3 regions of the Shinella sp. M31 genome follow, and region 2 is predicted to be linked to each of the others. Evidence: riboswitches for the same ligand, from Rfam matches in the RefSeq annotation. Region 2 holds a riboswitch; each other region holds the start of a gene.
The links. Region 2 has a riboswitch for cobalamin ahead of bluB (5,6-dimethylbenzimidazole synthase). Riboswitches for the same ligand answer to the same signal wherever they lie in the genome.

Region 1: it holds a riboswitch for cobalamin, as region 2 does, so the genes downstream of both, ACOZKU_RS06200 (CbtB domain-containing protein) here and bluB (5,6-dimethylbenzimidazole synthase) in region 2, are expected to answer to the same signal.
Region 3: it holds a riboswitch for cobalamin, as region 2 does, so the genes downstream of both, ACOZKU_RS11085 (ABC transporter substrate-binding protein) here and bluB (5,6-dimethylbenzimidazole synthase) in region 2, are expected to answer to the same signal.

What each region holds. Positions count from the first base shown of each region.
Region 1 covers NZ_JBLZPH010000042.1:22,107-27,092, forward strand. Annotated here, with positions in the region: gene ACOZKU_RS06190 (cobyric acid synthase) at 1-349, shown strand, start outside; gene ACOZKU_RS06195 (peptidoglycan-binding domain-containing protein) at 513-2,411, shown strand; cobalamin riboswitch at 2,491-2,853, shown strand; gene ACOZKU_RS06200 (CbtB domain-containing protein) at 2,899-3,075, shown strand; gene ACOZKU_RS06205 (CbtA family protein) at 3,088-3,873, shown strand; gene cobU (bifunctional adenosylcobinamide kinase/adenosylcobinamide-phosphate guanylyltransferase) at 3,875-4,399, shown strand; gene cobW (cobalamin biosynthesis protein CobW) at 4,403-4,986, shown strand, end outside.
Region 2 covers NZ_JBLZPH010000094.1:36,448-41,433, reverse strand. Annotated here, with positions in the region: gene ACOZKU_RS16010 (phytanoyl-CoA dioxygenase family protein) at 1-802, opposite strand, end outside; gene ACOZKU_RS16005 (DUF2865 domain-containing protein) at 1,070-2,170, shown strand; gene bluB (5,6-dimethylbenzimidazole synthase) at 2,177-2,863, opposite strand; cobalamin riboswitch at 2,909-3,131, opposite strand; gene ACOZKU_RS15995 (diguanylate cyclase domain-containing protein) at 3,209-4,720, opposite strand; gene ACOZKU_RS15990 (TolB family protein) at 4,846-4,986, opposite strand, start outside.
Region 3 covers NZ_JBLZPH010000072.1:8,104-13,089, forward strand. Annotated here, with positions in the region: partial or broken gene ACOZKU_RS11070 (class I SAM-dependent methyltransferase) at 1-68, opposite strand, end outside; gene ACOZKU_RS11075 (ABC transporter ATP-binding protein) at 68-874, opposite strand; gene ACOZKU_RS11080 (FecCD family ABC transporter permease) at 871-1,881, opposite strand; gene ACOZKU_RS11085 (ABC transporter substrate-binding protein) at 1,896-2,933, opposite strand; cobalamin riboswitch at 3,113-3,345, opposite strand; gene ACOZKU_RS11090 (MurR/RpiR family transcriptional regulator) at 3,381-4,235, opposite strand; gene ACOZKU_RS11095 (polyamine ABC transporter substrate-binding protein) at 4,303-4,986, opposite strand, start outside.

The sequences.
Region 1 (4,986 bases), on a different contig from region 2:
GACCGTGCGCAACAGCACCGCCCGCTCCCTGCAATATGACGTGCCGCTCGAAGGCTACGAGATCCATCTCGGCCGCACCACCGGCCCGGATGCGCTGCGCCCCTCGGTCAGCATCGACGGCAGGCCTGATGGCGCCGTTTCCGCCGACGGTCGGGTGATGGGCACCTATCTGCACGGGCTTCTGTCCAGCGATGCCTATCGCGCCCGGCTTCTCGCCGATTTCGGCATCGAGGGTGGCGGCTTCGATTATCGCGCAAGTGTCGATGCCGCGCTCGACGGCGTGGCGGCGGAGCTGGAAGCTGTGCTCGATCCCATCTGGCTCGACGGCCTCCTGCAACCTGTTCGATGAAACGGGGCTGATTAAATCAGCTCGCTCAAACGTACAGCCATCAGGTTCCCCGCTGCCGCTCTGCCGCACCAAAGTTGCGCCAGAATTCGGTGCAAGGAGTGATGGAAATCCGCCCGGACGACCGGGCGCAGGCGCCCCCGCGCGATCCAAAAGGGTGAGATATATGGGTTCTGGACCTCTCGCACGCTCCGTTCTGGCCGGCCTTCTTGGGCTGTCGCTGGCCGGCACGCCCGCCGTTAGCTTCGCGCAGGCCGCCACCGGCAAGGAAGCCGGCAGCGCCGGTAAGCGCTGGGAAGAGGAGTTTTCGCTCTGGCAGAAGGTCTCGTCCGGCAGCGATGTTGTTCAGTACGAGGGCTATCTGAAGCAATATCCCAATGGCACCTTCGCCTCCATGGCCCGCCTGCGCATTGCCGAATTGCAAGCCGCCGCCAAGGAGAAGCCCGCTAAGAGCGTGACCGCCGAGGCGGAAGCCAAGGCCAAGGCCGAGGAAGCCGCGGCCGCCGAAAAGGCGAAGGCGGAAGAGGCGAAGAAGGTGGCCGAAGCCAAGCAGGCAGACGAGGCGCAGAAGGCCGCCGAGGCCGGAAAGGCCAAGGCCGAAGAGGAAGCCCGCAAGGCTGCCGAAGCGAAGAAGGCCGCAGACGAGGCTCAAAAGGCCGCCGAGGCCAAGAAAGCCGAAGAAGAGGCCGTGAAAGCCGCCGAGGCGAAGAAGGCCGAGGAAGAGGCGCAGAAGGCTGCCGAGGCGGAAAAGGCTAAGGCGGAGCAGGAGGCTGCGCGCCTGAAGGCGGAAGCCGAGGCCAAGCAGGCCGAGGAAGCCGCCGCCGCCCGCAAGCTCGCCGATGAAAAGGCTGCGGCGGAAAAGGCCAAGGCGCAAGCCGCTGCTGCCGAGAAGGCAAAGGTTGAAGAAGCCGCCCGCCTCAAGGCGGAAGCCGAGCAGAAGGAAGCGGACGCCCGCGCGCTTGCCGAAAAGCAGGCAGCCGAAGCCGAGCGCCTGAAGGCGGAAGCGGATGCCGCCGCCGAGAAAGCCAAGGCGGAGGAAGCCGCGCGGCTGAAGGCGGAGGCGGATCGCCAGAAGGCCGAAGAGGCCGCCGCAGCTGAAAAGGCGCGTGCGGAAGAGGAAGCGGCTGCCCACCAGGAGGCGGAGGCCAAGCGTATCGAAGCCGAAAAGGTTGCCGCCGCCGAAAAGGCGAAGATCGAGGAAGAGGCCGCTGCCGCCCGCAAGCTGGCGCAGGAGAAGGCGGCCGAAGTCGAGCGCCTGAAGGCCGAAGCCGCGAAGGCGGCGGCCGATGCCGAAGCCAAGGCCGCCGAAGCCGCCCGCCTTGCCGACGAGGCCGAAAAGCGTGCCGAAGAGGCCGCCGCGGCCCGGAAGCCGTCGGATAGTGAGGAGCCGGCCGATAGCGCGAAAGATGCGACGGCTGCCCGCGAAAATGCGCCTCAGGATGCGGACACGGACAATCGCGCGCGTGCCGTCGAAGAGGCGGAGGCTGCTAAGCGGGCGGAAGACAAGACGTTCCAGGGCGCCGTCGCCGACGGTTCGGAAAAGGCCTACAAGGACTATCTCTACCAGTATCCCCAGGGCCGCTATGTCGATGATGCCCGCAAGCGCATCGCCGCCCTGAACGCCAAGCCGGAAACGCAGATGGATGAGGATACGGCAACCGCCGATACCGCGCGCAAGGCCGAGCCGGTCGTCGATCCGCGCGAGACCTATATGGACCGCTCCGTGCGTGCCCAGGCGCAGCGTTACCTGAGCCTGCTTGGCTACAACACCTACGGTGCCGACGGGGTCTTCGGTCCGCGCTCTCGCGCAGCGATCGCCGCTTGGCAGGGCGCATCCGGCTATCGTGCCGATGGTTACCTGCCGCGCCAGCAGTTCCGCGCGCTACGCGAGGCCGCGCAATATGCCGAGACCCGCCAGGCGCGGCAGAATCGCCAGCGTCGCTACCAGCAGCGCGACTACGATGTGCTCGAAGGCCCCGTCGACGGCTACTATGACGGGCCGTATTACCGCGACGACGGCTATTACAACGATGGCGGCGGCGTCGTGATTATCCCCGGCTATTGAGTTTGCGACGGCCGGACGGCGGTTTTGGCACAGGCCATGCCGCTGCCGGTCGATTGACTTCGCGGGGCGGGAAGCATAATCATCAGCGATATTGGATGGTTCCTTGGTCCGGAAACGGATCGGGGAGTAAATGGGAATGTGACGCGGTGGACCCAATCAGGGCGCTGCAATCACGGCCGACCCCGCGACTGTAGAGTAGCGAGGAACGCCCATCCGGACGGGAGGATTTTCGCGGCGAAGGGCAATGGTGCCTGAAAGCGCGAAGAAAGAACCAGCCGGAAAAGCCACTGGGTGGCATCACGATAGCCGGGGTTGGACGCCTCTTTTTCTACGAATCGTCCGCCTCCGTGACGCAAAAAACCTGGGAAGGCGAGGGCGGACCGAAGGCGCTGATGCGCCGGACGCTGCGAGCCAGGAGACCTGCCAGACAATGAGGGCATATCGCCCGCCCAGGGGAATTTTCCCCGCTGCCTGCACGGAGGTTGTCATGGCTGTTTCTACTACGTCTTCTGTTGTCCTTTCTGCAAACGATCGTCTCGTTGCCGGCGTTTTCGCGCTGCTGCTCGGCGCCTTCCTGGTGTTTGGTGCCGGTCTCGCGAATTCGGCCGTGCTGCACGACACGGCGCACGACACGCGTCACTCCTACGGCTTTCCCTGCCACTAAGGAGTTTCTGACATGATCGTTCGTTATCTCCTGGCCGCTTTGGTGGCCGGGCTGTTCTCCGGCGTGCTGATGACAGCCGCCCAGGAGGCACGAGTCGTGCCGTTGATTCTGCACGCCGAAGAGTTCGAGGGCGAAGCCGCACCGGCGGGCGAGGGCACCACGCCCGCGACCACGGATGGCGCTGCCGCGACGCAGGAACATTCCTCGCTCGGCGCCGTGATCCTCGATGTCGCTTCGGCCCTGTCGCCGATCTCGGTGGCCTATGCTCATGAGGGCGAGGACCACGAGGACGGCGGCATCATGTTCGGCATGAGCCGCTTCTCCGGCACGCTTCTGGCCAACCTCGTCACGGGCACCGGCTTTGCGCTGCTGCTCGCCGGCTTCAGCCTGGTTTCCGGCAATCCGATCACCGTCGCGAACGGTGCGCTGTGGGGCGCTGCCGGCTGGCTTGCGGTGCATATGCTGCCGGCCATCGGCCTGCCGCCGGAGCTTCCGGGCTTCCCGGCTGCCGATCTCACGCAGAGGCAGATCTGGTGGGTTGCGACGGTCGCCCTTTCGGCGGCGGGTCTCTATCTGCTGTTTTTGAAGCCGGGCATTGTCGCCAAGGTCGCCGGTGCCGTGCTTCTTGCAGCACCCCAGGTCTATGGCGCGCCGCAGCCCTCCGATATCTCCAGCAACGTTCCGGCCGTTCTCGGCGCGGAGTTCGCCGTCGCGGCGCTAGCCACGACGCTGTTCTTCTGGATCGTGCTCGGCCTCTCGCTCGGCTTTGCCAACGAGAAGATCGCCAAGGCTGCCTGACATGAAACAGACATCGCCCGGAGCCGTCCTGGTTCTGGGCGGTGCACGTTCCGGAAAATCCGCTTTTGCCGAAAGGCTGGTCGCCGAGACCGGCCTTTCGCGCCATTATATCGCCACCGGCCGTGCCTGGGACGACGAGATGCGCGCACGCATCGCCAAACACCGGGAAGATCGCGGAAAAGGCTGGGAAACACACGAAGAGCCGCTTGCGCTCGCCGCCTGCATCAGGGAAGTGGCGCGCGAGGACCGAACGGTCCTCATCGATTGCCTGACGCTCTGGCTGACCAATCTGATGCTGGACGAGCGGGATATCGCAAAGGAATTCGCCGGCCTTTTGTCGGCCATCGAGGACGCACCGGGTCGTCTGGTCTTCGTATCGAACGAAGTCGGCCTGGGCATCGTGCCGGAAAACCGCATGGCGCGCGATTTTCGCGACCATGCCGGGCGGCTGCACCAGCAGGTAGCGGCCCTCGTACCGGAAGTCTATTTTATCGCGGCCGGATTGCCGCTGAAAATGAAGGGTTGAGCCATGCTGCAACAGAAGATCCCCGCCACCGTCATCACCGGCTTTCTCGGCGCGGGCAAGACCACGATGATCCGCAACCTGCTGCAGAATGCCGGCGGCAAGCGCATCGCGCTCATCATCAACGAGTTCGGCGATCTCGGCGTCGATGGCGACGTGCTGAAGGGCTGCGGCGCGGAAGCCTGCACGGAAGACGACATCATCGAGCTGACCAACGGCTGCATCTGCTGCACCGTCGCCGATGACTTCATCCCGACGATGACGAAGCTGCTCGAGCGCGAAAACCGCCCCGACCATATCGTCATCGAAACATCGGGCCTTGCGCTGCCGCAGCCGCTGATCGCTGCCTTCAACTGGCCGGAAATCAAGACGCAGGTCACGGTCGATGGCGTCATCACCGTCGTCGACAGCGCCGCCGTCGCCGCCGGCCGTTTTGCCGATGACCATGACAAGGTGGATGCGCTGCGCGTCGAGGACGACAATCTCGACCACGAAAGCCCGCTCGAGGAACTCTTCGAAGATCAGCTCACCGCCGCCGACCTGATCATCCTCAACAAGACGGACCTTCTCGATGCCGCCGGTGTGCTTGC
Region 2 (4,986 bases):
GCGTATCGGCGACAATGAGCGTGTTCGCCTTCACGGTCATTTTTACCGGCTGGCCGTAACCGAGCGCACCAAGCGCGTCCGGCATGATGCGCAGCGAGCCGCGAGCGGAATAGACGTTCTCGATCGCATCGGCGTTTTCGCTGATGCCGCGCTCCCAGGCAAGGCGCTGCGGCGTCATTTCATGCGAACCCGGCACATAGGCGAACGGGCCATCCTCTTCGCCGACATCGCGCAGGAACAGCCATGCCTTCGCCGTCGGCTGGAACGTATCGCTGTGCAGCGCCGTCTGCGGGTCTGTCGAGCCGGCGGTGACGACAGACGGCAGGGCCATGACGATCTGCACCACCAGCAGCGGCTGGCCGTCATGGGACGAAACGTAGCGCAGCAGGTTGGTCAGGCGCGGATCGTTGCGCGCAGCCTTGAAGCCCGGCAGGGTTTCGAGATCGCTGTCGTCGATGATCGCGCGGCGCGTGACGGTGTCGCCCTGCTTCATGTCGTAACGCTCGAAATCCCGCTCGGCCAGTTCGCGCGTGACGGCGGCGAAAACCTCCGGCGACAAGAAATTCTCGATCTTCACGAAGCCGGTCTCGGCATATTGCCGGCGGTGATCCGGCGCGACGAGGTTTTCCAGCTTTCTGCGGCGCCAGGCGGCCATGCGCATGGCCAGCGAAACGCGCTTTTCATGCAGACCCTTCTTGTTGAGCCACTTGCTGCCGATGATGGGGTTATCGGCAAAGGATTTCGCGCCCGATGCGAGCGCGAGCGCGTAGATCGGGCTCAACAAGACTGACGATATCTTCATAGTCACCTGCCTGCGGGATGAATGTGCCGCCGGTCGAGCGGCCGTGCCGTAACCGGCTGTTGTATGTGCCGAGAGTGCTACACCAAGCCCCCCGCGAGATCAATTGCGCCGTTCGCGCAAAGATGACTGTGTTCTTCATATTATCACTCCGGCCGTTAATCACAAATCCGGGAGCGCGTTGCACGGCGCGCGCAGAGGCTTATGATAGGAGCACGATCAAGGCGGGCTCCAGGCCGCCTTCCAGTCTCTCTTGCAGGATATCAGGACGTGAAAGGACGCCTCCGCCTTTTGTTTGCGATCGCAACCGGCCTGCCGCTGCTCGTCTCGGGCGTCGCGTCGGCGTCCGACGTATGCGAACGCATCCAGGCGGAACTGGCAAACCTCCCTCAGGTCGTGGTCGACAACACAAGCGCACGCAAATATGCCGGCGCCATTGCCCGCCAGAACATCCAGCTGCGCAAGGCCAGGAGCGACCAGCGTCGTCTCGGATGCTCGTCCGGCAGCATCACCGTCTTCGGCGGCGAGAACGAAGCGGCCTGCGATACGCTGGAAACGGTGATCGGCAAGATGGAGCGCAATCTCTATATCCTCGACCGCAAGCGCCGCGAATTTGCCGGCGGCACATCCTCGCAAGGGGCGCGCAATCGCCTGCTCGCCGCGCTGGAAACGAACGGCTGCAATGACGACGCCAAGGTGATGCCGATCGCCGCGACCGAGACCCTGCGCACCCTGCAGGACGACACACGCACCCTGCCGCTCGGCACGATGCCCGAAGACAGCGGACGGCTGCAGCTGCGCTCGCTGGGCGGCAGCGCCGGCCACGGCAATCTGCGCACCGTCTGCGTGCGCACCTGCGACGGCGGTTTCTTCCCGATCTCGTCGGGCGCCACGCCGCTCGATTTCCGCCGCGACCAGAAGGTCTGCGCGATGATGTGCCCGGAGACGGAGACGCAGCTTTTCTATCAATCGATGACGCCAGGGCAGGAAACCGAGCAGATGACGTCGACCGTCACCGGCCGACCCTATCGCGATCTCGAACACGCCTTCAGCTACCGCACGCGCGATCTCTCGAAGGCCGGCACCTGCGGCTGCAATCTCTCCGCCTATTATCAGGAAATGATCAAGCGCCAGAAGGCGATGAAGGGTGAGACTGCAGCCACGACGGAGGAAACCCTGCCGGAAACCGGCTCCATCACGACGATCACCACCCGGCAGATCAAGCAGGAGACCGCAAAGACCCCTTCCAAGATCGAGGATCGCGTCTACGATCCCGCGCGCCACAAGGTGCGCACGGTCGGCCCCGCCTTCCTGCCGGAAAACGAGTCCGCCATCGATCTCGGCCGCCCGGCCGATGCCGGCGTCAACTAAACGGCTTTATCCGGCCGCCGGCCAGCGCTCCTTGAAGACCAGCTCTTCCAGCGGTAGGCGCTGCCGCCATCCCTTCACCGCCAGTTCCGGTTCGGCATAGAGCTGATCGACGAAGCCGACGCAGAGCCAGGCAACGATTTCGACATGCGCGGGAATGCCGAGGATTTCGCGAATATCGCTGTCGTGGAAGATGCTGACCCAGCCGACTCCCACCCCTTCCGCCCGCGCCGCGAGCCACAGGTTCTGTACGGCGCAGACCGTGGAATAGACATCCATGCGCGGATTGTGCGTGCGGCCGAGCACCACCGTGCCGCCGCGCGTCGGGTCGCATGTCACGCAGATCGACAGCGGCGCCTTCAGGATGCCCTCGAGCTTCAGGGCGCGGTACTGCGCCTGCCGCTCGCCGGAAAACATGTCGGCCGCCTCGGCATTGGCCTTGAGGAAGGCGCCATGCACCGCGCGGCGCGTTTCCTCGCTGCGCACCAGCAGGAAATTCCATGGCTGCATGAAGCCGACCGACGGCGCGCTGTGTGCGGCATGCAGCAGGCGGCCGACGAGATCGTCGGGCAAGGCATCGGGCAAAAACTGGTCGCGCACGTCGCGGCGGGTTTCGATGGCGCGGTAGACGGCCTGCCTCTCCTCAAAGGGAAAAGCGCCCGCCCGGACGAGCGCGTCCGAGAGTTCTGTTCGCATCGTTTTCTCCCCAACAATGCGTCCAACCTGCCGCCGTCCGCGCGGTTCGGTCTATCTCGCCAGGCCGGTCTTCTGACTTCGGTTCCCGCGGCCCGCACCTGCCTTCCCGGTTCAAGAACCAGTGGCAAAAGCCTGAATCGATTCAAGCTTTTACGGCGAAAGCCATCCCCGTCACAGCGTTGGGCACGTTCCGGACCTGAGCATTCGCGCCCGCACCGGATTCCCGATTCTCCCGCATGACGCGGGCACCTGACGAGGATGATATGCGCATGGCTTTGCGGTGCGATCAAGCCTGCCGGCGCCGCATGCCTGTCTCAAAACGCCTTGAAGGCATAGAGATTGGCGCTAAGCAGCGCGTGCCGCACCGGCTTCGGCCACCGTGTTGGCGTCGATATCGCCGGCATGAACGGCGCGGTTGCGGCCGGCATGTTTGGCCGCATAAAGCGCGGCGTCGGCCATAACCATGACGTCGTGCAGGCTGCCGCCATGATCGGGGAACTGCGCGATGCCCGCGCTGCCGCCGATCAGCAGAAGCTGGCCGTCGTAGGCGATCGGCAACTGCGCATCGAGCACCAGGGCTTCGGCGAGTTGCACGAGGGCTTCCCGGGAAAAATCGCCGTTCAGAAGAATGGAGAATTCGTCGCCGCCGAGGCGCGCCACCGAGCCCTGCGTGCCGACGCGCTCGGAAAAACGCCGGGCGACCGCCTGCAACACGACATCGCCGGCCGCATGGCCATGACGGTCGTTGACCGCCTTGAACTTGTCGAGGTCGAGCGCAAGGATCGCAAAGGGCTTGCCGTTGCCTTTGGCGATGGTGCGGCGGACCTCCTCGTCGAAGCCGCTGCGGTTCTTCAGCCCCGTGAGCGGATCGTGCCGGGCAAGGAAAGCATTTTTCTCCTCGCTGCGCTGGAGCGCCTTGACCAGGGCGGAAAAGCGCAGGGTCACGAACAGCATGACGGAGGCGAAGACCAGCACGAAAATGGCGATCTGCGGCAGCGCCGAGCGCCAGACAAAGGAGCCCGGCATATTGGGGCGCCAGGAGGCGACCATCGGATTGTAGGCGTCGCCACCGACGGGCGTCATCACGAGGCCCGGTTCTTCGGTGACGATCGGCGTGAAACCGAGATCGTGCACGCCAAGCCGCCGCTCGGCATTGGACAGCATCTTTTGCGACACCGGCTTGACGGTGATGAGCAGCGTCGGCTCCAGCCGGCTTGCGGGTATATAGAGCGATTTCGGAACGACCGCCTGCACGACGACGATGCTCATGACACGGTCGATGAGGCGCATGCCCGAAACGTGAATTTGCGGCAAGGCCGGGGTCAGGAGATCCCGATCCTCCTGGGCGCGCGCCACCTGCCAGCCGCCCCGGTCGGGCGATAGCGCCTCGCGATAGGCGCGCTCGGCGCGGCGGGTAAGATCGCTCACCCATTGCAGCTTTTCGCGCGCCTTGCGGTCTGAAACCTTGTCGCCGCGATGCACGCCGAGGATTTTTTCGCCGTCAGGCGAGGTCAGGATCATCCAGGAGAAACCGAAATCGGACCACATCCAGTCGCGCATCTGGTCGCGCACGAAATCGTCGTCCGGCATGCCGTGGGCAAGCGCGTTGAAACTCTTGTCCCAGAAGGACAGCTGGCTCTGGTATTGCACCACCTGGTCGATCTGGTGGCTGAATTCATTGCGCACCAGCGTGCGTTCGGTCTCGGCGACAAAACTGTCGGCGCGTTCGATGGCATAGTCGAGGACGAAGAAGTTTGCCGCGCCAAAAAGCCCGACGATCATCAGAGCCGCGGCACGGATCGCAAAACCCACCTCGCGCCGCTTTCCCTGCCGCCGCTCTTCCGTCCTGCCCGTCATCGTCACCCCTGCCTGCCCCACCCGGTTGCGGGCATTGTTGAGCAGAGGCTAACTGGCAGACCGCAAAATTCGCTTAAACAGGCTGGTGAGCGAAAGCTTAACTTACGCGCACTGGAAGTTGTCAATCAGGTCGGAGCGTAGCGCACGAAGGCGAATTCACTGCCGTCGGGCGACCAGTTCGGCACGTTCATCGTGCCCTGTCCGCCGAAAAGATCGAACAGAATCCGCGCGTTGCCGCCGTCCATGTCCATGAGGCGAAGCCGCAC
Region 3 (4,986 bases), on a different contig from region 2:
TGCGAGCGGCGGGACCAGTAGTCGCGGATGTCTTCCTTGAGGTGATCGTTGGAGAGCGTGCCGTGCATTACATGCCCTCGTTCGCCACGAGTTTCAGCCGCGGCGGCCGCGGCTCCGGGCGGCGATAGCGGATGAAGCAGCCACCGGCGCTGTCGCGCTCCACATCCACGGTGACGCCAAAAACCTCCAGCAGGCGCTGCGGCTCCAGCACCTTGGCCGGCGTGCCCAGTGCCACGATGCGCCCGCCCTGCATGACGGCGATGCGGTCGCAGAACATGGCGGCGTGGTTGAGATCGTGCAGGGCGGCGACGACGGTCAGCTCCTGCTCGCGCACCAGCTGGAGCAGGCTGATCTGGTGGCCGATATCGAGATGGTTGGTCGGTTCGTCGAGCAGCAGGATCGGCGATTGCTGGGCGAGCGCCCGGGCGATATGCAGCCGCTGGCGCTCACCGCCTGACAGCGTGTGCCAGAGCCGGCCGGCGAAATGCGCCATGTCGACCTCCTCCAGCGCCCGGTCGACGATGGCGTCATCGGTCCGCGACCAGGGGGTGAGCGCGCCGAGATAGGGTGTGCGGCCGAGTTCGACGGCCTGGCGCGCGGTGATGCGCTCGGTGGTTTCCGCCTGCTGCTCGACAAAGGCGATGCGCCGGGCAACGGCCTGGCGGCCATGATCCGAAAGCGGCCTGCCGTCGAGCAGGACGGCACCGGCCTGCGGCTTGCGAATGCCTGACATCAGCGACATCAGGCTCGTCTTGCCCGAGCCGTTCGGGCCGATGATGCCGAGGAATTCGCCGGGGCGCACGTCGAGCGAGACATCCGACAGGATGGTCGCGCCACCGGCCGACCAGTGCAGGTTTTTGGCGGACAACGTCACAGGGCCGATCTCCTCTGGCTGAGGATGAGCGCGAAGGCCGGCGCGCCGAACAGCGCTGTGATGACGCCGATGGGCAGGACCTGGCCGGGAATGATGACACGCGACAGCACGTCCGCCGCGATCATGAAGATGGCGCCGATCAGCGCCGAGGCCGGCAGAAGCAGGCCGTGCCGCACGCCGACGACCATGCGCGCGGCATGGGGAATGACGAGGCCGACAAAGCCGATCGAGCCGACGATGGAGACCATGGTCGCCGTCATCAGCGCGGAAATGGCGATCAGCACGACATAGACCCGGCGCACGGGAATGCCGAGCGAGGCGGCCGATTCTGTGCCGAAGGTGAAAGCATCGAGCGCACGGGCATGCCACAGGCAGACGAGAAGGCCGAGGATCGCCGCCGGCAGCGCGAGCCACACATCCGGCCAGCGCACGCCGGAGAGATTGCCGAGCAGCCAGAACATGATGCCGCGCGCCTGCTCCGCACTCGCCGCCTTGGTGACGATGAAGGACGTGAGCGCATTGAAGAGCTGCGAGCCGGCAATGCCGGCGAGAATGATCGCGCTCGTGCCGCGCCCGGCGCGCAAGGCGAGCGCGCTGACAAGGCCGAAGGCGACGAGCGCGCCGAGGAAGGCGCCGGCCGGCAGCGTCAGGGCACCGGCGCCGATGCCGAGGATCGCCACGCTGACGGCACCGGTCGAGGCGCCGGCGGAAATGCCGAGGATGTAGGGATCGGCCAGCGCATTGCGCAGCAGCGATTGCAGGATGACGCCGCAGAGTGCCAGCGCCGAACCGCAGCAAGCCGCGACCATCGCCCGGCTCAGCCGGTAGTTCCAGATGATGCCTTCGTCGATCGGCTCCAGCGGGTAGCCGGCATGCCAGAGCCGGTTTGCCACCGTCTTCGCCACCACGTCGAGCGGGATCGCCGTCTCGCCGACGGCGGCCCCGACGCCGAGCGCCAACAGCAGGAGGAGGAGCGCCGTGAAAACGGCGCCCGTCCGAAGCACGATGGGGCGATCGGAGATCACTTGGCGAGACCAGCCTTTTCGATTGCATCGGCCAGACGCTCGATGCCCTCGATGGTTCGGATCGTCGGGTTCATCGCCTGGGCGTCCATGTCGAAGACATGGTTGCTCTTCACCGCCGGCATGAGGCCCGCGACCGGATCGGTCTTCAGGAAGTCGAGCTTCGCCTCGAGGCTGTCGAGCGGATAGCGGCGGCGCTCCATCGAGCCGGCGACGATCATGGTCGGTGCGGCCTTGGCGATGGTCTCCCAGCCGACCGTCGGCCATTCGTCCTCGGTCTTGATGATGTTTTCGATGCCGAGCGCCGACATGATGTAACCCGGCGCGCCGTTCTTGCCGGCGACATAGGGATCGGCATCGGCAGCGCTGGAGAACCAGAAGACGGCGGAGAGCTTGTCCTTGGCGGCGGCGACCTTGGCGCGGGCAGCCTCCTCACGCGCCTTCAGCGCGGCAACGACCTCTTCGCCCTTGTCCTGGATATCGTAGATCTGCGCCATCTCGCGGATCTCCTGATAAACCAGCTCCATGGTGAAGACCTGGTGGCGCACGCCGTCGCTGGCCGCGCTGTTCTCCTTGCCGACGCAATCGGCCGGCGAGGTATAGACGGGAATGCCGAGTTCCTCGAACTGCTCGGGCTTGGCGACGACACCTTCCGGGCCGACCTGCCACTGGAACTGCACCGTGACGATATCCGGCTTCTTGGCGAGCACGCTTTCGAAGCTCGGCTCGTTGTCGGCGAGACGATCGATCTTCACATTGACGTCCTCATAGCCCTTGAGGACCGGGCCGACCCAAAGTGCGGTGCCCACCACCTTGTCGGCGAGGCCGAGCATGTAGAGGATTTCGGTCGAACTCTGGCCGATCGAGACGGTCTTCGTCGGCGCCTTCTGGAAGGTGACCGGTCGGCCGCAGTTTTGCAGCGTAAGCGGATACTGCGTCGCGGCGGCCTGGGCCGTGCCGGAAGCGATGAGGGTCACTGCGCCGGCAAGGGCGGAAACGAGGGATGCGGCACGCAGGGCCGCGGCAAATAGGGTCATGGATTTCTCCCGGAGAGTGAAGGCGTGCGGGCTCAGCCAATGGACCACGAAGGGCGCACCGAATGCGGTCGGGAGAAAACGAAGGGAGGTCTGCCGCGGGCGGCAGTCGGGCTCGTCATGGCGTCTCCTGTTCCGGGCTTCCCCGCCCGTGACTTGGATTCTCGAGTGCGCGACAAGCAGCACTCTCGGCTCTGACGGCAGGTCTCCTGGCTCACGGATATCTGCTGCCTGTCTGCCTTCCCGCGCGAAATGCGCAGTGGCATGACGCCAAACGCGTCACGAGGACAGGCGGCAATCCGCCTACAGTTGCGGGGGCAGCCACGGAATGGGTCCCTGTTGGGTCGTCCGCACCGTGTTCCCTATTAATCCCCTGGGAGTCATCCTTCGGGGAACCGTCGTCCCATCCTTAATCCGCACCGTTCGGTGGCGTCAAGATGACGGTGACAATCAGCTTTCGAAATCCCCGAAGACGTCCTGAAGGTGCGTCAGCCGGTCGACGCGCTCGCTCACCTCGTCGCCCATTTCGACGATGACGTTGCTGAGCATCAGATCCATCACCGCCGTCATGGTCGCGGCACCATCCCACAGCGGCCCGTGCGAGCCGGGCACGATGAGACAGATATCGGAGACTTCAGGACCCCAGGGGCAGAATTCATCGGTCAGCAGCACGACCTTTACGCCGGCACGCCGGGCCTCCAGCGCGAGCGGCCGGGCCTTGGCGGCAAAGCGGCGCACGTCGTGCAGGAAAAGCAGCCGCCCCTCGACGGAGCCGTCGAGCACTTCGGCATAGGTGCCGTTCACGCCATCGACGAACTGCACGCGCGGGCGCGTATAGGAAAGCTGGCTTGCGAAATATTGCGCGATGCCGCGCACGTTCTGATAGGCGGCGACATAGACCTCCGTCGCGCCGATCAGCGCGTCGATCGTCTGCTGCCATTCCGGCGCGGTGGTGAGGGCATAGATCTGGCCGAGATTGTCGATCTGCTGCTGGATGAGGCCGGCGAGCAGCTTGCCGTCCTTGCGGTCCTGCTCCAGGCGTCCGACCTGCCCTTTCACTTGCCAGGCGGGGTTGGAACTGCCGCGGCGCAGCTCGCTCTTCAACTCGTCGAGCCCGTCGAAGCCCATACGGCGCAGATAGCGGCCGATGGTCATGGGGGAAAGTTCGAGACGCTGGGCGATGGAGCGCGCCGTCTCGAACGGCAGTTCGGAAAGGTTGCGCTCGATATAGTGGGCGATCAGCTTGTCGGATTTGGACCGCCTGAGGTCGTCGGACTGAACGAGCTTCAGAATGCGTTTCGACACGTCGCCCCTCTCCTCGAAATCCCGCCCGTCCAAAGACGGGCGGGTATCAACCGCACTCACGCCGGGCTCATTGGGCCGTCTTGACCCGCGTCCAGACACGGTCCACCTGACGCAAAGCCGGGCCCAGATCCTCGAATATCTGGAGACGCGCCATCGTCTCGGCTGGCGGGTTGATTTCCTTGCTATTCCTGATCTTTTCCGTGGTCAATTCCCGCGCCGGCACATTGGCGGTGCCGTTGGTCTGCTGCGAGACGTTAAGGGCGACGATTTCCGGGCGCGTGTAGAACTGCAGGAACTTAATCGCGTTGTCCTTGTTCGGCGCGGTCTTCAGTACGCAGATGTCCTCCTGGTACATGGTCGCCCCCTCTTCGGGGATCACGTAGCCCAGGTCCTTCTCATTGGCGAAGATATCCACCATCGCGCCGACGAAGGCATGACCGGCGGCGACGTCGCCCGCCTGCACCATCGGGCGTTCGTCATAGGTGAAGGCCGCCACGTCGGGCTTCATGGCGATGATCGTGTCTGCCGCCTGCTGCAGCTCCGCCGGATCCGTCGAATTGATCTTGTGGCCGTTCAGGATAAGGCCGACCGCCAGAACCTCACGCATGTCGTCGAGCAAAGTGAATTTCAGGCCCTTGGCCTTCACCGTCGCGATCAGGTCCTTCCAGCCCGTGATATCCTTGCCGAGCACCTTGCGGTTGTACATGATACCGACCGAGCCCCAGGCATAGGGCAGGCAATATTCGCCGTT